4 regions of the Thiorhodovibrio litoralis genome follow, and region 4 is predicted to be linked to each of the others. Evidence: predicted binding sites of a transcription regulator. Region 4 holds the regulator's gene; each other region holds the start of a gene.
What was found. Region 4 encodes sigma-54, which starts transcription at its own class of promoters, with help from an activator protein. Its sites were predicted from a motif close to TGGCANGNTNCNTGCTT; they were not measured.
Positions count from the first base shown of each region.

Region 1: the regulator sigma-54 is predicted to act here: its motif matches at 2,613-2,629, upstream of Thiosp_RS04160 (PspA/IM30 family protein).
Region 2: the regulator sigma-54 is predicted to act here: its motif matches at 3,407-3,423, upstream of nifH (nitrogenase iron protein).
Region 3: the regulator sigma-54 is predicted to act here: its motif matches at 2,359-2,375, upstream of glnA (glutamate--ammonia ligase).

Region 1 covers NZ_CP121473.1:927,275-932,447, reverse strand. Annotated here, with positions in the region: gene Thiosp_RS04170 (hypothetical protein) at 1-223, shown strand, start outside; gene Thiosp_RS04165 (hypothetical protein) at 406-1,854, opposite strand; gene Thiosp_RS04160 (PspA/IM30 family protein) at 1,851-2,573, opposite strand; gene Thiosp_RS04155 (DUF302 domain-containing protein) at 2,781-3,359, opposite strand; gene Thiosp_RS04150 (cytochrome b/b6 domain-containing protein) at 3,721-5,173, shown strand, end outside.
Region 2 covers NZ_CP121473.1:853,996-859,168, reverse strand. Annotated here, with positions in the region: gene nifK (nitrogenase molybdenum-iron protein subunit beta) at 1-639, opposite strand, end outside; gene nifD (nitrogenase molybdenum-iron protein alpha chain) at 813-2,294, opposite strand; gene nifH (nitrogenase iron protein) at 2,460-3,347, opposite strand; gene Thiosp_RS03850 (DEAD/DEAH box helicase) at 3,613-5,173, opposite strand, start outside.
Region 3 covers NZ_CP121473.1:311,836-317,008, forward strand. Annotated here, with positions in the region: gene Thiosp_RS01465 (DUF4124 domain-containing protein) at 22-639, opposite strand; gene glnA (glutamate--ammonia ligase) at 840-2,246, opposite strand; gene Thiosp_RS01475 (cation diffusion facilitator family transporter) at 2,567-3,748, opposite strand; gene glyQ (glycine--tRNA ligase subunit alpha) at 3,965-4,870, shown strand; gene glyS (glycine--tRNA ligase subunit beta) at 4,867-5,173, shown strand, end outside.
Region 4 covers NZ_CP121473.1:4,706,874-4,712,046, forward strand. Annotated here, with positions in the region: gene lptA (lipopolysaccharide transport periplasmic protein LptA) at 1-495, shown strand, start outside; gene lptB (LPS export ABC transporter ATP-binding protein) at 492-1,277, shown strand; gene Thiosp_RS21470 (RNA polymerase factor sigma-54) at 1,490-2,983, shown strand; gene hpf (ribosome hibernation-promoting factor, HPF/YfiA family) at 3,130-3,498, shown strand; gene Thiosp_RS21480 (PTS sugar transporter subunit IIA) at 3,616-4,170, shown strand; gene hprK (HPr(Ser) kinase/phosphatase) at 4,178-5,161, shown strand.

The DNA.
Region 1 (5,173 bases), 1.7 Mb from region 4:
TGATCCAGCGCTATTCAATGAAACACGCGAAGACCGCATTGAGCGGTTAAGAAACGCACCGATAAAATTATGCCGATTGAGATACAAAGGTGACGAGAACAACTGGACCTTGGACTTTTATTCTTATAGCCACGACAAATATCAGCCAAGTGTCTTCACTCACGGCGGTTTCTACGGCACACCTGAGCAAGCATTGCAAAGCGCGGCGATGTTCTTGGAGTAGCCACCTAGGCTCTCGGACAGCTCCGACAGATTGGTGGCGATGAAGGTCTGATCGAGCCCGCGCGCGAAACCGCGCTCGGCGGCGCTCAAGCGGGATTTGGACATTATTTATTGAGCGGAAAAATTTAAGCGCTGCCGCCTGGCGCGGCGGCAGCGCAACACGCGGGTACTTTTAAGCTGTGCTCAATCGGCGTCAGCGAAATGGGCACGCCACCCCGACAGCCCGGTCTTGAGCCGCTCACCATGCCGCTCAAGCGCAGAGCCGGCGATGATGATAGCGATGCCGAGCAGCACCAGGGCACTCCAGCCGCCGAGGCTGAAGTGCTCGAGCGCTTCAGTCGCCAGCGTAGCCAGTGCCGCCAGCGCGGTGATCAGGCCGGTAGCGAACAGCAGGCGGCCCTTGATGACATAACCGAAGCCGAGCGCGGCCACGCCCGCGAGCAAGGCTACCAGGGCCAGGCCAAAGCCACCATGGATACCCAGATCGAGCAGAAGGCTTAAGCTCATGAGCATAACCGCAGTGCTCTGGTAGCCGCAGCTGCGCGATCCGGTCAGGCGCGAGAGGTCGAGCAGCAGGGCACCAAGGATGGCGGCACTCAGGGGCAGGTAAACGACCTCGGCCAGCGACCAGGCCGGCAGCAGGGAAGCGCCCGCCAGCGCGGTGACCATCACGGCCATCGCCACCGCCAGCGCCTCCACCAGGCCACGCCAGGCGCTGCCGGGTGCCATGCTCACCAGCAAGAAGCGCAGCGCCAGGTAGCCGAGCAGGCTCAGGGTGGTGACAAAGAGCGTGTCCGGCGCATAGAGCCACAGGCTGCGCCCGCCGAGAATCAGCAAGGGCAGCAACAGCACCGCGCGCGCAAAGCGGCCCTCGGCGGTTGCCAGGGCCGGATCGCGCCGGCGCAACTGCAAGCCGAGCAGCCCCAAGGTCAATGCCAGCCCGACCAACAAGGCGGAGATCATGGCATCACTGCGGGTCGGTATCAGCAGGGCGGCATTGCTCAACAGATAAAGCCCGCTCAAGCCCGCAACCGAGTCCCTTGCCATGACGCGAAAGCCCAGCCACACCGACAGCACGAGCACCAGCAGACTGGCACCGCTCAGCAGCAGCGCCGGTCCCATCGCGAGATGGCCTTGGGACTGGGTCCAGATGGACGCGGCAGCAGCCATGCCGGCCGGGGCATCCCAGCTCAGGAAGGGATAGGTCAAGCCGCCGAGAAAGGCGAAATTCACCGGCACAGCGGCCAACGCCAGGGCGATGAACAGGCGTGCCCCTTTGTTCTCACGCAGCCAGTGGCCGCTGGCCAGTCCGGCCAGGGTCAGCGCCAGGGTATGGCCGAGCAGCAGCAGGCTGCGGCTCAGATCATCGCTGTCGCGCCAGCCCTCGAACAGGTAAAGCACGAAGGCGGCGACGATGACCAGTCCACCAAGACTGCGCAGCAACAGGGACAAGGTCAGGCGCGGGGAGCGCATCGGCGCGGCACCACCGGAGACTGCGCCGGGCGCGGTAGCCGACCATGACTGAGCGGGTGCGGATGTCGCTGCGCGATTGACCGCCTCCTCCTCAGCAATGTCCAGGGCATCGGCATCCAGACAAAGGGCTTCATTGCGAGTCACGGCGAAGGCGCTCATTGCACACCTCCCGCAGGCGCGGCCGCCGCTGCATTGGCATCGGCATGACCACGGCGCAGCGCGGTAAGCTCCGCGTGCAAGGCAGCGCGCTCTTCGGCGACCAGGAATTCCTCTTCAAAAGGGTCACTCCCCACCGCATGCAGCCCCACAGCATTCAATTGGGCCGACTGATCTGCAGCCATTTCCGCCTCGGTCAGGCGAATCTCCCAACGCTCGAAGGTCTCATCCAAATCCAGTTGCGGATCGCACTCGGCCTCGCGCACCCGCACCGCGGCGTCCGCGGTCGCCTCGCGACTGCGCATCAGCGAGCGCCGATGGGCGAGCTGAGCGACCCGCTCGCGCAGGGCGTCGATGTCCGCTGCCAGCCGTCGCTCGACCGATTGATGCTGCTGCCAGGCCTGCTCCAGCGATGCCGCCTCGCGCGCTGCTTGACGCGCGCGCTTCAGGCACTGCAGGGCTTTCTCCTCGCCGGCGGCATTGGGTTCGCAAGATAGCGCACGCTCGCGCCAGTTGCGCTCGTCGGTGCGCCGCTCCTCGAGCTGACGGCGCAGCGCCTCGCCGTCGCGCTGCAAGCGCTGATAACGCACCTTGGCTTGTGCATAGAGCCGCCGGCTTTCGCGGATGCCGACTTCAACCACGGCATCATGGTTTTCCAGATCCCCGACCAGCCGATCGAGCCGAGTCGAGACGGCGACAGTGAAACGTTTGATCAATGACATGACATGCTCCTCGATGAATTGCGAATGGCATTTCATGCATGTCAGTAAGCGTGCCAGTTTCCTGTTAGCGCTGATTCCCTCTTTTTGTCAATAACTTACCGTCCACCTCAGAGCGCCCTGCCGCAAAACCTCAGCGAGCGAAAAGACAATTTATGACGGCTTGCCATACAAAATTTGTACAATGCGCATCAGCGCCCGCCGCGCAAGTCAAAATTCGCCAGCGGCTCCACCTTCCATGATGGCACGAAGCGTATTGCGCACCTGAATCGCTGATTCTTTCAGATCCGGCGGCAGCTCCGTTCCACCGTAGATCATCAAGTCGAGATTCATGCTGTAGAGCTTCAAATTGCCTTCAGCGTCTTCCACCAACGCAATCCGGCACGGCATAAAACCGCTGTATTCGTTGCGATACTCCAGCATCATGCGCCCGACGCGCGCATCGCAGAAGGAGAGAAAGTTAACGTAGCGATACTCCTCGCCAGTGATGGCCTCAATCTGCTTGTAGAAGGGCGATTCGCCGACAAAAAGCAAGTTTTTAGAGATTGCGATGCTTTTCATCGACTCAATCACGTCCTCGGCAGTCAGTCCGTCCTCGACCGGAACCGACCACATCATGGCGACTCCGGGATCACCGGTTTCAAGCAGGCGCTGAGCAAGCTCACCATAGAAGCGACTGAACTCGGGGTCAAAACCGGCCACAGCCGAACTAAAGCGGACATAGCCGTAGCCAAGTGCAAGCACCGAGACAAGACCGATGATGGCGAGCAGATTGCGAATAATTTTCATCCATATCCTCCAAGAGCAGCGGGCGCCGCGTGTGGTTCTTTGATTGACGATCTTAAAGCATTTGTCGATAGATCTCAGCGCGCGGCGACTCGCGCCTTCGGCAGCAGCGGCGAAACGCCGCCCTCTCACTCGCTGTCTAGCAACCACCCCGGCACGTCAGGCTCCTTGACTTGCCCTTCTTGCAAAACAGCGACCAAGGCGGCCGTCGTTTGCATTCCCTATCCCTTGTGAGAAGTGCTAAAGTCACCTCGCCAAGGTGGAAACGATAATTATCAACCAGAAAAAACGCTGGGACTTCCTTGAGTCTCGTGGGAGTCATTCCGCGGGGTGACGGGGAGCACAAATCTTAGGAGGAGTTGCGATGCCAAGCCGCATCGAGACCAAACGAGTGGCCTGCCTATGGCTGGCGCTGCTCGGTCTTATCATCCATCCCGTCGCCTATAGCACGACGACGGACCCTGCCCCAGGGGCCACGACGGAGCTCATGATCGACCACTTCGATCCTGAGACCGGCAAGCGCATCATCCCCAACGAGCGTTGCCTGACCTGCCACGGCGATGAGCAGCATCCGATGGATGTGCGCGACGACGGCTCACCAGTGGAGATATTGGTCGACAGCGGGCAGATCAAGGCCAGCGTTCATGGCGGGCAGAAGTGCACCAGTTGCCACGTCACCATCGATCGGGTCCCGCATCGCAAGGCGCCGTCCGTCATTGTCGGCTGCATCGAGTGCCACCGCGAGACATGGGAAGCGCACAAGGATGATCCCGACGGCAAGTACGCGCGCCTTGAGGTTGTCAACGAGCAAATCGACAACTTCATGCACTCGGTCCACGCCAAGCCCAGTGAACTGGACCAGTCGCGCACCAACGCCACCTGCTACGACTGCCACGACGGGCACAACATCGGCGAACTTGGCAGCATCCAGCGCGCCGAGCACCGGCTGAAAAACCCCGAAATCTGCGGTGCCTGTCATGAACAGGAACTCGCAGACTATCGCACCTCAGATCACGGCAAGGCGGTGATGGAGGAAGGCGACAGCGAGGCGGCGGTTTGCTCCGATTGCCATACCACCCACGAGATTGCCTCCCCCGAGACGGACAAGGCCAAATTGCAGATCACCGAGAACTGCGGCAACTGTCACGAGGAGGCCCAACGCACCTATTTTGCGTCCTACCACGGCCAGGTCCACCGCCTGGGTTACACCGCAGCGGCCAAGTGCCATGACTGCCATGGCGGGCATTTGGTCAAGAGCGAGGATGACCCGACGTCGGAAATCCACGCCAACAATCGCCTGGAGAACTGCCGCCAGTGCCATGAGGACGCCAACGAGAACTTCCTCAGCTTTTGGCCCCATGGCGACGCCCACGACCGCGAGAATTACCCGGGCCTGTGGGGCTTCAAGGTCTTTATGGACACCCTGATCTTCGCGGTCATGGGCTTCTTCTGGGTCCACGTGATCCTGTGGCTCTACCGCGAGGTCATGGAACGCATCCAGGGCAAGGGCTTCATTGAAGACCTGAGCACGCCTGACGTGGTTTACTTCCGCCGCTTCCCGGTCGTCTGGCGCTGGATTCATTTCTTGTTCGCCGTCGCCACCATGACACTGATCCTGACCGGCACCACGCTGCTGTTCTCCCATACCGCCTGGGCCAAGGCAGTGGTGGGCTTCATCGGCGGCATCCGCATGGAGGGCATCATCCACCGCACGGCTGCCACCATCTGGCTGGGGATCTTCTTCGTCCACCTCTCGATTGCGACCAGCAATATCTGGCGCAATCGCAAGACCTTCAAGTGGTTCGGCAGCACCTCCC
Region 2 (5,173 bases), 1.6 Mb from region 4:
CATCTCATTGAGAGTGAAATAGCGCTGCACGCCCTCGAACATATTGTCCCAACCGGTGGTATGGCTGCCGACAAAGCTCGGGGTATGAGCAAAAGGCGTCGGGAATTCGGGCGGAATATGCCCTTCCTTCTTGGCGTTGCCGATGAAGGCATTGAGGTCGTCACCGATGACCTCGGCCATGCAGGTGGTGGACACCATGATCATCTCGGGCTTGTAGAGCGCCTTGGCGTTCTCCAGTCCCTCATACATGTTCTTATGGCCGCCAAAGACCGCTGCATCTTCTGTCATGGAGTCCGACACACAGGCGATCGGCTCCTTGAAGTGGCGGTTGAAATAGGTACGGAAATAGGCCACGCAACCCTGAGAGCCATGCACATAAGGCAGGGTCTTCTCAAAGCCCAGGGAGCAGAGCACCGCGCCGAGTGGCTGACAGGCCTTGGCCGGATCGATGGTCAGCGCCTCACGGGCGAAGTTCTTCTCCTGGTACTCTTGCGTGGTGGTCCACTGAAAGACTTCCTCGATCTTGTCCATCGAGGGAGCTTCTTCAAAATGCTTGCGCTTGTTCTCGAAGCTCTCGACGTAGTCTTCGTCACGGAACAAGGGATAACAAGGCTTGATTTTGTCGACTGTCTGGCTCATGGGTGTACTCCAGCCCCGCCGCTAATCTGCGAACAGAGGGCAAAGTGAGACGATAGGTGCCGCCCGCGCAGGGTGGCGCCGCTGATCTTGGTTGATCGGGTGAGGGAGGGCGCGGCTGCGCCCTCCGCCTGGTCACTTAAGGGTCACTTAAAGGTCACTTAAGCGTCAGAGTGTCAGGCCGCCGCAGCCTGTGCTGCCGACTTCTCAGCCGACTGCAGCCAGGGCGCCTGCATTCTGTTCCAGCAGGGATTGTTGATCGTCATATCCATATCCCGGGCAAAGATGGCAAAGCCGTCATAGCCGTGATAAGGACCGGAGTAATCCCATGAATGCATCTGCCGGAACGGGACACCCATCTTCTGGAAGATGTACTTTTCCTTGATACCGGAACCGATCAGATCGGGCTTGATGCGCTTGACGAATTCCTCGAACTCATAGCCAGTGACATCGTCATAGAGCAGGGTCGAGTCGCCCATGTCCTTGAGCGTGCGGTCATAGTCGTCGTTGTGCGCAAACTCATAACCGGTGCCAACCACTTCCATCCCAAGGTCTTCATAGGCGCCGATGATGTGGCGCGGACGCAGACCACCGACATAGAGCATGACCTTCTTGCCCTGCAGACGTGGCTTGTACTTGGCAACCACCGCATCGTACTCGGCCTGGTATTTGGCGATGACCTTCTCGGCATTGGCCTGAATGGTCTCGTCAAAGAAGGCGGCAATGGCGCGCAAGGACTCGGCGATCTTGGTCGGCCCAAACAGGTTGTACTCCATCCACGGAATCCCGTACTTCTCTTCCATGTGACGGGTGATGTAGTTGATGGAACGGTAGCAGTGGACCAGATTGAGCTTGACCTTGGAGGTCAGCTCCATCTCCGAAAGAGTCCCGTCGCCGGACCACATAGCCACCACGCGCAGACCCATTTCCTCAAGCAGAATGCGTGAGGACCAGGCATCACCGCCGATGTTGTAGTCACCGAGAATGGCAACGTCATAGGGGGTGGTCTCGAAGCTATTGTCGCCGTCGCGGTTGTGCAGCACCCAGTCGCGCAACGCGTCATTGGCGATATGATGACCAAGCGACTGCGACACTCCACGGAAGCCCTCGCAGCGCACCGGCACGACAGGCTTCTCGAGCTCCTTGGTCTTTTTCTTGGCGACTGCCTCAATGTCGTCGCCAATCAGACCAATGGGGCATTCCGACTGCACGCTGACGCCCTTGGCCAGCGGGAAAAGCTCGTTGATCTCGTCGATCAGCTTATCGAGCTTCTTGTCACCACCGAAGACGATGTCTTTCTCCTGAAAGTCCGAGGTGAAGTTCATGGTGGCGAAGGTATTCACACCGGTGTGGCCGACATAGTAGTTACGGCGCCCGGCGCGGGAATACTGACCGCAGCCGACAGGTCCATGGGAGATGTGGACCATGTCCTTGACCGGCCCCCAGACCACACCGCGCGAGCCCGCGTAAGCACAACCGCGAACGGTCATCACACCTGGCTGAGACTTGCGGTTGGAGGTGATGCACTTCTTGGATTGCTCCAGGCTCGGGTCATTCGCGGCCAAATGTTTGGCGCGGTCTTTCTTGGCCTTCTCGGGATACACTTCCAGGACTTCTTGAATCAAGGCCTGGGTCTCTTCACGCGTCATTGATGCCATGGTGGCGTACCTCTCGACGGCGCCGCCGCTAATCCGCGGACGGTCGCTCGATCAAAGATGAGATAAAAGGGTTCTTGGTGCCCAGGCCGGCGTGCCGCGTTGGCGGCAGGCACCGGCAGGCCAGGGCCAGGCCAGGTTCAAGAGCGGACCTTGCGCGCGTCCGTCTTAGGCCGCGACAGCCTGCTCCTCAGCTGCGGTCTTGCCGACGATGCTCTCGTCTTCCTCTTCCAGGATGCCGAACTTCATCAGCAGGTCTTCAAGCTCATCCATGGAAATCGGGGTCGGTACAACAAACATCTTGTTGTCGATGACCTTCTGCGCCAGGGTGCGGTACTCATCAGCCTGCTTGGCCTTTGGGTCATACTCGATGACCGTCATGCGGCGAATCTCAGCGCGCTGCACCACGTTATCGCGCGGCACGAAATGAATCATCTGGGTACCGAGCTGACGGGCTAGCTCAATGATCAGCTCGTCTTCGCGCGCGGTGTTACGGCTGTTACAAATCAGCCCAGCGAGACGCACGCTGCCGGATTTTGCATACTTGCAGATGCCCTTGGCGATGTTGTTGGCCGCGTACATGGCCATCATCTCGCCGGAGCAGACGATGTAGATCTCCTGCGCCTTGTTCTCGCGGATCGGCATGGCGAAACCGCCGCAGACCACGTCGCCGAGCACGTCGTAGAAGACGAAGTCCAGGTCTTCTTCATAGGCGCCTTCCTCTTCCAGGAAGTTGATCGCAGTGATAACGCCGCGGCCAGCACAGCCGACACCCGGCTCCGGGCCACCGGACTCAACGCACTTGATGCCGCCGTAACCGGTCGCCATCACATCCTCGAGCTCCAGATCCTCAACCGAGCCAGCATCTGCTGCCATCTGCATGATGGTGTCCTGCGCCTTGGAGTGCAGGATCAGGCGGGTCGAGTCGGCCTTGGGGTCGCAGCCGACGATCATGATCTTTTTGCCCAGCTCAGCCAGACCGGCGACCAGATTCTGCGTGGTGGTGGACTTACCGATACCACCCTTGCCATAGATTGCACATTGCCGTAATGCCATTGCGTTTCTCCCAGTTGCTCGCCCCTCGGGGCAGTTGTACGACGAAGTCGAATGGAGATAAGCAACAGGCGTGCCAGCCAGGAGAGGCAGCTTTAGGCAATTGATTTAACGACAAAACCTCTGGTTGTCACAGAGACTGCTGGCAGGTAGCAGAGCCGACAAAGCCACGAAGGCTGTGCGGATAACGACATGCTCGCATCAGGCGCATCATTTAAGAGAACGACCACCTCAAGCCTTTGCCACCGAGAAACCACCGGATTCCCGCTCACTGATTCCGCACCAGCTCCAGCATCTCAGCGTAGCTGAGCCGGCTACTATCGTCAGTGCCCTCAAGCAGAGCGTCGGCGAGGTCGCGTTTGTTCGCATGCAATGCCAGGATGCGCTCTTCGATGGTGTCCTTCGCGACCAGTCGGTAGATGGTGACCGGGCGCTGCTGGCCGATGCGGTGAGCGCGATCGGATGCCTGGTCTTCCACTGCCGGGTTCCACCAGGGGTCCATGTGGATGACATAGTCGGCGGCGGTCAGGTTCAGCCCCGAGCCGCCGGCGCGCAGGCTGATCAGGAACAGATCGCCCTCGCCGGACTGAAATGCCGTAACCGCCGCGCGGCGCTTGGGCTCAGGCGTGCTGCCGTCGAGGTATTGGTAGCGGATGCCGCGGTTATCGAGGTACTCGCGGATCAGCTTGAGATGATCGACGAACTGGCTGAACACCAGGGCCTTGTGGCGGTTTTCAAGCAGTTCCTCGACGATCTCGGCGAAAGCGTCGAGCTTGCTGCTCGGCAGCGGGCTGTCGGGCAGCGCCAGGCGCGGATGGCAGCAGGCGCGGCGCAGGCGCATGATCTCGGCGAACAGCTGCATGCGCTGCTGGCCAGGATTGGCGCTGGCCTGCGCGCTCTCAATGCGGTCGATGGCTTCGCGACGCACGGCCTCGTACAGGGCCTTTTCGCTGTCGCCCAGCTCAATGCTCAGGGTGATTTCGGTGCGCGGCGGCAGTTCGCTCAGTACCTCGCTTTTCAGGCGGCGCAGGATGAAGGGTCGCAGCAGCGCGCGCAGCCGGGCGCGGGCCTCGCGATCCTGATGCTGCTCGATGGGAAGGGCGAAGCGGGCGTTGAAGGACTCGAGCGAGCCAAGCAGGCCGGGGTTGATGAAGCGGAACAGATTCCACAGCTCACCGAGATGATTTTCGATCGGGGTTCCGGTCGTGATGACGCGGAAATCGCCCTGCAGCTGCATGATGGCCTGCGAGCGCTTGGTGACCGCGTTCTTGAATGCCTGCGCCTCGTCGGTGACGATGGTCTGCCAATGCACCTCGGCCAGGCGCTCGCCCTCAGTTTGCAGCAGGCCATAGCTGGCGACAATGAGATCGAAAGGGCCGGCCTGCGCGAGCATGGCGGCGCGATCACCGAGACCGAAGCGCCGGGGCTTGAGCGTTGGGGCGAAGCGCGCAGCCTCCTCAAGCCAGTTACCGCAGACAGAGGTCGGAGCCAGCACCAGCGTCGGGCCTTGCGGAGCGCGGGAGAGGATCAGCGCCAGCGCCTGCACCGTCTTGCCAAGCCCCATGTCGTCGGCGAGACAGGCACCGGCACCCCAGTGCGCCAGGCGCGCCAGCCAGCGGTAGCCTTCGATCTGATAGTCGCGCAGCTCGGCCTGCAAGGTGGAGGGGATTTTCGGCTCCAGCTCGGCCAGCTCGGCGAGGCGGGCCAGGCGTGCTTCCCACTCCGGGGAGGATTCCATCGCCATGCCATCGAGCAGCTCGGCAATGGCCGGTGCAGCCAGCGGGTGAAAGCGCCCTTTTTCGGTAAGCCCGCGCAGGCCATCGAGGCGT
Region 3 (5,173 bases), 1.1 Mb from region 4:
TGCTAGCGCGGCTCGGCATGATCAGGGCTGATCTGCCGGGGTCGGGGTGGTCAGCAGGTTGAATGACAAAAGCGCTGTCTGCGCCAGAACCGCGCCCGTTGGATCGAGAATCTGTGCCTGGACCTGATGGCTGCCGGGAGGCAGGCCCTGTAGCTGAAATTGCGTGCGCCCGTTGAGACCATCAACCGGCGTTCCGTCGACTTGCACCGCGAGCTTGTGCTCGGTCTCGAGCGGCGGGCTCAGCATCAGGCTGACCTGTACCTTGCCTTCGGCGGATTCCAGGGTCTCGCCCGCGGACGGCGCCACCACGGCGAACTGCTCGTAAGGGCCGAGCATGGCGCCTTGCTGCCCAGCATCTTCCCCCGTCTCCTGCCCGGCGTTTTCGCCTGAGGAGCGGCGTGGCAGCGGGATGGCTTCAGCATCCGGCAATGGCTGATCGGAATAGATGACACGTCCCTCGGCATCGACTCCCTTGTAGGCTTGGGCGCCGCACCAGGCTGGGAAGCTCAGCACCACACAGGTGAGTAGCAGGCGCGGTATCCAGAACCTGCGGGAGAGCGCGGATCTCGGAAAAAGCCCAGGCTCTGCCCGAGGATGGTCGGCGCGGCGGTCGGTGGGGATGGCAGAAAGCGTCGGCATGGCGATGCACCCAGCGGCGATGATTGGATATCCAGAATGTTAGTGCAGATATCCCGCGGCGACAACGTTGGTGGCGGTGCTCCGGGGTGGTGGCAAAAAAAACCCGCGGCCGGTTGCTCCGGCGCGCGGGCTGACTTGGCTGCCGTGGTTCGCGGAGCGCCAACCGGCACTCCGCGAGGCTCGCGGCCCCGGCAGCTGTATCAGCAGCTGTAGTAGAGGTCGAACTCCACCGGATGGGTGGTCATGCGAAGGCGCGTGACTTCATCCATCTTGAGTGCGATGTAGCCGTCGATGACGTCGTCGGTGAAGACACCGCCGGCGGTCAGGAACTCGCGATCCTTGTCGAGTTCGTCGAGTGCCTGGTCGAGCGAATAGCACACTTGCGGAATGGTCTTTTCCTCCTCCGGCGGCAGGTCGTAGAGGTCCTTGTCCATCGGGTCGCCCGGATGGATCTTGTTCTGGATACCGTCGAGGCCGGCCATCATCATGGCCGCGAAGGACAGATAGGGGTTACCCGTGCTGTCCGGGAAGCGCACCTCGATACGCGCGGCCTTGGGGTTGGCATCATGGGGGATGCGCACCGAGGCCGAACGGTTGCGAGCCGAGTAAGCCAGCATGACCGGCGCCTCGAAACCCGGCACCAGACGCTTATAGGAGTTGGTGGAGGAATTGGTGAACGCATTCAGCGCACGCGCATGCTTGATGATGCCGCCGATGTAATAGAGCGCGTTCTCAGACAGGCCAGCGTACTTGTCGCCACTGAAAATATTCTGCCCGCCCTTGCCCAGGGACTGATGCACGTGCATGCCATTGCCGTTGTCACCGACCAGCGGCTTGGGCATGAAGGTGGCTGTTTTGCCGTAGGAGTGCGCCACGTTGTGCACGCAGTATTTGAGAATCTGATTCATGTCAGCACGCTTGACCAGGGTGTCAAACACGGTGCCGATCTCACACTGACCTGCGGTGGCCACTTCGTGGTGGTGCACCTCGACCTTCAGCCCCATCTCTTCCATCGCCAGACACATGGCGGAGCGCAGGTCGTGCAGCGAGTCAACGGGAGGAACCGGGAAGTAGCCACCCTTGAGGCCCGGGCGATGGCCCATGTTGCCATCCTCGAACACGCGCTCTGAGTTCCACTGCGCTTCCTCGGAGTCAACTTTGTAAAAGGCGCCGCTGATGCTGGCACCCCAGCGCACGTCGTCGAGCACGAAGAACTCAGGCTCTGGACCAAAGAAAGCCGTGTCGGCAATGCCGGTGGACTTGAGATACGCCTCAGCCCGCTTGGCGACCGAGCGTGGGTCGCGCTCATAGCCCTGCATGGTGGCGGGCTCGAGAATGTCGCAGCGGATGATCATGGTTTTTTCGTCGGTGAAGGGGTCCATCACCGCCGTGTCAGCCTCTGGCATCAGCACCATATCCGAGGCCTCGATGCCTTTCCAGCCGGCGATTGAGGAGCCGTCGAACATCTTGCCGTCCTGGAACAGGCTATCGTTAACCATGGACGCTGGCATCGAGACATGCTGCTCCTTGCCACGGCTGTCGGTGAAGCGCAGGTCGACGAACTTCACGTCCTCGTCTTTGATCAGTTTCATTACCTTTGCGGACATCTAGCAATTCTCCATTCGGGTGAGCGGAATTTTGGTCTGCCATTGCAGATCAGTTGGATGCAGATCAGTTGGATTTTGAGTGAGGGTAAATGCCAACGGCTGGCACAGCGGAAAGCAGAGATCATGCCATAAGGACGCAGGCAGAGAAGCAGCATCAGGACAGAGCGTTGCGCTCTTTTTGAATGCGGCTACGCACCAGTGCTGTGCAAGTGAAGCGCTCAGCGCACCACGTTCGTGCATGCTGCTGGCGAGCAGCACGGGTGCATCAGACCAAACGCATCAGACCGAGAACAGCGTTTGCGCGCCCGGCGGTCAAGGCATCAGCCAAAGTAAACCCGCGCGTGGCGGAACACCGGGTCTTTGGTGATCGCGTGCCGGATGTGACTCGCGAGCTTCTCTGGCTCGCTTCCCGGATCGGTCGAGAGCCCAAGCGGCAGCAGAATCTCGACCTCAAGCGCGCCGTGCAGGTAATGCAGCAGCACCCGGCGGCGCTCGGCGAATTGCGGAATCCCGGCGCAGAGCTGCTCGAGCTTCTGCAGCGCCTCGGCACGCAATGGCAGGTCGGCCCTGACCGGGCGGGCTTCGTCATCTTCCGGGTCGATATGGACGATGACCTCGTTGATCTCGTCGAAGCCGGCCTTCAACCGCTGCTCCACCAGCACGGTGATCATGTGCCCTTCCGAGACGCTGATGTAGGGATCGACCAGTATATGGACGTCAGCGCTGGCCTGACCACCGTGGGTGCGGGTGCGCAGCATGTGCAAGTCGCGCACATCGGCAAGTCCGGCAATGGCTTGGCGAATCTCGCGCACGCGCGCCGGTTCCAGGCCAGCATCGACCAGCTCGCCAACCGCCTCCTTGCCCAGATCCCAGGAAATCTTGGCAATCATCACCGCTACCAGCACCGAAGCGATGGCGTCCAGATAGCTCAAGCCCGCCAGGGTGCCGGCGATGCCGATCAGCACTACGATGGATGAAATTGCGTCGCTGCGATGATGCCAGGCATTGGCGCGCAGCATGTCTGAGCGCACCCGGCGAGCATAGACCAGGGTGTACCAGAAAAGCGCCTCATTGACCAAAATTGAGACCCCGGCAGCAGCCAGCGCCAACCAACTCGGCTGCAGCAGTTGCTCGGGCTGAAACAGGCGCTCCACTGCATCCCAGCCGATGCCAAGCGCCACCGCCGCCAGGAAGAAACCAAGCACCAGTGTCGCGACCGTCTCGAACCGCTGGTGCCCATAGGGATGTTCGGCATCCGGTGCCTCCCCGGCGTGCCGTCCGGCAAAGTAGACCAGCGCGTCCGAGGCCAAATCGGAGACCGAATGCACCCCGTCGGCAATCAACGCATGGGAATTGCCAAACCAGCCGCAGAGGATCTTGCCCACCGCAAGCAGCGCATTGCTGATCGCCGCCACCAAACTGGTGCGCGCGATGGCGCTCACGCGTTCCGCTTTCCAATCACTAGCGCCGCGCTCGTCCTGCTGATGGGCTTCACTACTCATAATGCCTTCACCATGGTGACAGTGTACCGCTCCATTACCTTTGCTGCCTCGCCGCTAGCGCGCGATTTGCGACAAGCCTTTATACTGGGGCGCTTTCCTGTTTGGTTGCCTGTTTGGTTGCCTATTTAATCGGAGGTTTGCGTGCCAGGCACTGCTGGATCAAATTCTCAGGGGGCTCAGTCCCAGAGGTCTCATGCTCAGGGGTCGGAGTCTCAGGTGCTGGATTTTCAGGATCTCATTCTCAGGCTGCAGCAGTTCTGGGCCGAGCGCGGCTGCTTGATCGTGCAGCCCTATGACATGGAAGTGGGCGCCGGGACCTTTCATCCGGCAACCTTCCTGCGCGCCATCGGCCCCGAGCCCTGGCGCGCGGCCTATGTGCAGCCCAGCCGTCGCCCGACCGACGGGCGCTATGGCGAGAACCCCAACCGGCTGCAGCACTACTACCAGTATCAGGTGCTGCTCAAGCCCTCGCCGGCGGACATTCAGGAGCTCTATCTCGAGTCCTTGAAGACCCTCGGCATCGACCCGCTGGTGCATGATATCCGCTTTGTTGAGGATAACTGGGAATCCCCCACTCTCGGCGCCTGGGGCCTGGGCTGGGAGGTCTGGCTCAATGGCATGGAGGTCACGCAGTTTACTTACTTCCAGCAGGTGGGCGGGCTGGAATGCCGCCCGGTCAGCGGCGAGATCACGTACGGGCTCGAGCGCATCGCCATGTATCTGCAGGGGGTCGAGAATGTCTTCGACCTGCTGTGGAAGCAGACCCCCGAGGCGCGCGTGACCTATGGCGATGTCTACCACCAGAACGAGGTCGAGCAATCGGCCTACAACTTCGAGCATGCCGAGGTCCCGGCATTGTTCGAACAATTCGATGTCGCCGAGCGCCAAAGTCGCCATCTCGCCGAGCTCGGCCTGCCGCTGCCGGCTTATGAGCAGGTGCTGAAAGCCTCCCACCTGTTCAACCTGCTCGATGCCCGCGGGGCGATCTCCGTGACCGAGCGCCAGCGCTTCATCCTGCGCGTGCGCACCCTGGCCCGCGCGGTGGCCGAGGGCTATTACCAATCGCGCGAGGCGCTGGGCTTTCCGATGCTGGCTGAGCAAAGCGAACGGAGGGCCGCATGAGCACTGCCACAACCACGAACCTGAGTAGCAATACGGGCGACCTGCTGATTGAAATCGGCACCGAAGAACTCCCGCCGGTCGCCCTGCCGCGCCTGGCGGAAGCCTTTCGTCAGGAGCTGATCAAACGCCTCGATGAACATCAGCTGGCCCATGGCGAGGCGCAGCTATTCGCCACCCCACGCCGTCTGGCGGTGCGCGTTGCCGATCTGGCGCTCGCTTCCCCCGATCAGCAGCAGACGCGTCGCGGTCCGGCGGTAGCGGCGGCATTCGGCCCCGATGGTCAGCCGACTCAGGCCGCGCTCG
Region 4 (5,173 bases):
TTCAGACTGTCTCTGATTCTGTTTTGTCTCAATGTACTGACTGTCGCACCGGCGTTCGCACTCGACAGCGATCAGGGCCAGCCGTTGTTCATTGAGGCCGATGCCGTGGAACTCGACGAACAGACCTCCCAAAGCCGCTACATCGGCAGTGTCGAGGTGCAACAGGGGAGCATGCGGATTCTTGCCGACGAGGTTCAGGTCGAACACCGTCAGGATCGCCAGCCGCGCACCATCGTCGCCGTGGGCAACCCGGCGAAATATCGCCAAATGACAGAAGGCGAAACCGAGCCCGTTCTCGGACGCGCCCAGCGGATGGAATACAATGCCGACCGTGACGAGCTCACCTTGATTGACCGCGCGGTACTGACCCAAGGGCAGGATCGCTTCGCCAGCGATCGTATCGTCTACAACCGCAAGACCGAGCGCGTTACCGCCGGCACCAGCGCGCAGGGGCGCGAGCGGGTCAAGATCACCATCACACCAGAAGAGGAATGACCACCGCCTCCCCCGCCAAGTCGGCTGCTGGCTCCAGCTCCCGCCCCCGCTCCGCTCACCTGGCCCTGCAGGCCGAGGGTCTGGCCAAGAGTTATCGTCGGCGCCGGGTCGTTGATGGCGTCAACATCAGCGTCAGCGCTGGCGAGGTGGTGGGACTGCTCGGCCCCAATGGTGCCGGCAAGACAACCAGCTTTTACATGATCGTCGGCCTGGTGGCCGCAGATGGCGGGCGCATCCTGCTCGCCGGCGAGGACGTCAGCCTCGCACCCATGCATGCCCGCGCCCGGCGCGGCCTGAGCTACCTGGCCCAGGAGCCCTCGGTATTTCGCAAGCTGAGCGCCACCGACAACCTGATGGCCGTGCTCGAGACCCGCCCGGAACTCGACGAGCGCCAGCGCCGGCAGCTGTGCGAGGCGCTGCTCGACGAGCTCGGCATCGCGCATATCGCCGAATCCATGGCGCTGAGTCTGTCCGGCGGCGAGCGCCGACGGCTCGAAATCGCCCGCGCCCTGGCGGTCGAGCCGAAGATCATGCTGCTTGACGAACCCTTCGCCGGTGTCGACCCCATCGCCGTGGTCGATATCAAGAAGATCATTACTCATCTGCGCGAGCGCGGCATCGGGGTGCTGGTGACCGACCATAATGTCCGCGAGACGCTCGACATCTGCGATCGCGCATACATCATCAGCGACGGCCAAGTCATCGCCGAGGGCGCGCCCTCCGAGTTGCTTGCCAACACCCAGGTTCGCACGGTTTACCTCGGAGAGCATTTCCGCCTGTAAGCCGACGCTGTTGCGCTGCTAACGTTTCCCACGAACACATTCGCCCCCAGGCCACCACGGTCGTGGCGCTGACAAAAGCCGATCGCGCTCCCCAGCTTGCGTCGAGGCGGAAAAGATCAGCTACAATCAAGAATGCCTATGCAAGTTTCATTCGCTGCGAGAACCCTTCTCTTCATGCCTGATCACGCCGGAGTCTGACCGAAAGCGTCGCGATGAAGCAGACCATTCAACTGCGCCTCGGCCAGCAGCTGACGATGACGCCGCAGCTGCAGCAGGCCATCAAGCTTCTGCAACTCTCCACCCTGGACCTGCAGCAGGAAATCCAGCAGGCGCTTGAATCCAACCTGATGCTCGAGAGCGCTGACGATGATCCGCCAGAGCAAAGCCTCGGCGACCAGGGCACGGGCCTTGAGGACATCTCCGCGCGTGACATTGAACGGCAGATCGAGGACGCCCGCATCGACGACTCCCTGCGCCCTGAGCGCGATGACATGCCGGCCGAGCTGCCGACCGACAGTCAGTGGGCCGATACCTTCGACAGCTACACAGCAAGCGGCAGCGCGCCAAGCAACAACGGCAGCGACGGCAATGACTTCGATCTCTTCGCGCAGCGCTCTCGCCCGCAGACGCTGCACGATCACATCGACTGGCAGCTCAACCTGACCCGTTTCGGGGAACGCGACCGAGCCGTTGCCGAGGCATTGATCGACGCCATCGACGCCGATGGTTATCTGCGTCTCGACCTCGATGAACTGCCAGACATTCTCAACGACCCCGATCTGGAGCGCGACGAGATCGATGCCGTGCTGCATCGTATTCAGTCCTTCGACCCTGCCGGAATCGCCGCGCGCGATCTGCGCGAGTGCCTGATTCTGCAACTGCGTCAGCTCACTGACGTCCAGCCGCAGCGCGACCATGCCCTGGCCATCTGCGAGCACCATTTTGACGCCTTGGCGCGCAACGACCTCGACAGCATGCGACGCAGCACCAAACTTGGCGACGACGACCTCGCCAGGGCACTGAGTCTGATCCGCTCGCTCAACCCGCGCCCCGGCTCCGCCGTGACCGAGGTGCGCCCCGAGTACATTAAGCCAGACGTACTCGTGCGTCGGCGCAACGGCCGTTGGACAGTGGAGCTTAATCCGGACACCACACCGAGAATCCGCGTCAACGAGAGCTACCGCCAGCTCATTCGTCGTGCCGACAAGGCAGCCGACAACCAGTGCATGAAATCCCACCTACAGGAAGCCCAGTGGTTCATCAAAAGCCTGCTCAGCCGCAACGACACCGTGCTGCGCGTCGCGAGCAAAATTGTCGAGCTGCAGCAGGACTTCTTCGACTTCGGCGAAGAAGCCATGCGTCCGTTGGTGTTGCGCGATATCGCCGAGACACTCGAGCTGCACGAATCCACCGTCTCGCGCGTCACCACGCAGAAATACATGCACACACCGAGGGGCACTCTCGAGTTTAAGTATTTTTTCTCAAGCCATGTCAACACGACTTCAGGAGGCGAATGTTCGTCCACCGCCATCAGAGCCTTCATCCGCAAACTGGTCGCTGCCGAGACGCCCAACAAGCCTCTGAGCGACAACAAAATCGCGGATGTTTTATCTGATCAAGGCATCAAGGTGGCGCGGCGGACAGTCGCCAAATACCGCGAAGCCATGGGCATACCGCCCTCAAACGAGCGTAAGCGCCTCGCCTGACCGCCCGGGGATTTCACTAACCGGCATTTTCACTAACCGGAGTTTTCACTAACCGCGATTTTCACTAAGGGCTTCCTTTGTGATGAAATCCCCCAGGGCTGGCGTAGCCGCCATCGTTGCGTTCGATCATCCAGGAGAGACAATCTATGCAAATCAAGCTCACAGGTCATCATATCGACATCACCGAGCCGCTTAAGGACTATGTCGATAATAAATTTTCCCGCCTGGAGCGCCATTTCGACCATGTCATCAACGCGCACGTCATACTGACCGTCGAGAAGCTCCGCCAAAAGGCGGAAGCCACGCTGCTCATCAATGGCGCCAGTGTTTTTGCCGACGCCACGCACGAAGACATGTACGCCGCCATTGACGGACTGATCGACAAACTCGACCGTCAGGTGATCAAATACAAGGAAAAGCGCCAGAGTCATCGCGCGCCGGGAGCCAAAGCCGCCAGTGCCGAACTCGCGGCCACCAGCGAGCCCGCGCCCGGCGAGGACCCGGCGGAGACTTAACCCAAGCCAAGAGACTCATCGCATCACGCACGCAAATCACTCGAGTCTCTAGCTGATTCATACCGGAGCCGGTCATGCCGGCTCCGGTTTTTGTTTCCCACGGGAGAGCCACCAACCATGTTCCCCCCACAACTCATCGTCGAACACCGGGTGCTCGGCGCGGCCAGTATCAGCAGCAAAAAGCGCCTGCTCGAGACCCTGGCTGAACTGCTGGTCGGCGAATTGCCTGAGCTCAGCCGCGAGTCCGTCTTCGACCGCCTGCTCGAGCGCGAGCGCCTCGGCAGCACCGGGCTCGGGCACGGCGTCGCCCTGCCGCACGCGCGGGTGGCGGAAGTGACGGACGCCATTGGCGCCTTCGTCCAAATGCGCGAGCCGGTTCCCTTCGATGCCATTGACGACCAGCCGGTCGACCTGGCCTTCGCGCTGCTGGTCCCCGAGACGGCCAACGAAATGCATCTGCAGCTGCTGGCCGACCTTGCCGCGCTATTCAACCAGGACCAGCTGCGACAGAAGCTGCGCGACGCTGAGGGGCCCGACGCGCTGCTGGCGCTTCTGACTGAAGCGGCCCCCGCAGAAGCTGCGCCAAGCAGCTCTCCGGCCAACTCTCCAGCCAGCTCTCCGACCAGTTCTCTGCCCAGCTCGCCGCCAGACGGGTCCCCACGGCGTTCCTGAGACCAGCGTGAAGCCGATCGACTCCCTGCAGAGTCTCGTCGACAGTCTGAGCGAACCGCTCAAACTGCAATGGTTGTTCGAGCCGCCGAAGCAGCGGATTCCGCTGCAAACCCCACCTGAGGGTCCGCGCCAGCGCCTGGTTGGCTCGATGAACTGCATCCGCCCCAACCGGGTGCAGGTTGTTGGTCAGGCCGAATTCGCGTACCTGCGCGATCTCCACCCCCACGCCCGCGGCGATATGCTGACGCGGGTTTTCACCGCCAGCCCAGTGGCGGTAATCTTTGCCGACGCGCTTGAGCCCGATGCGCAATTCCGCGCCCGCGCCGAGCAGGAGGGCACGCCCCTGCTGGGATCGAGCCTCAACGATCAGGACATTGTCGAGCACCTCCAGCATGTCCTCACCCACACCTTTGCCGAACGCACCACCTTGCACGGGGTTTTTCTCGAGGTTCTCGGCATGGGCGTGCTGCTGGTCGGCGACCCTGGCATCGGCAAAAGCGAACTCGCGCTCGAGTTGATCGCCCGCGGTCATCGCCTGATCGCCGACGATGCACCCGAGTTCGCACGCATCGCGCCCGAGGTCATCGAGGGGCGCTGCCCGCCGTTGCTGCGCGATTTTCTTGAAGTTCGCGGCCTTGGTGTCTTGAACATCCGCGCCATGTTTGGCGAAAGTTCGGTGCGCGAAAAAAACCACCTAAACCTGGTCATCAGCATGCGGTTTTTTGACAACAGCGAGCTGGCCTGCATCGACCGGCTGCGCGGCAGTTTATCCACACGGAACATTCTCGGCATCGCGGTGCCAGAGATAACCATCCCGGTAGCTCCGGGACGCAATCTTGCCGTCCTGCTTGAAACAGCCGTGCGCAGCCAGATTCTGCGCACCCGCGGCTACGACGCCGGATCGGACCTGGCCGAACGTCAGGCCGGATTGCTGGCGGCGGAGGTGCCCGCCTGGGAGACCGAGCATCGCCTCCATGAGCCATGGACCTGACCCAATCGACCA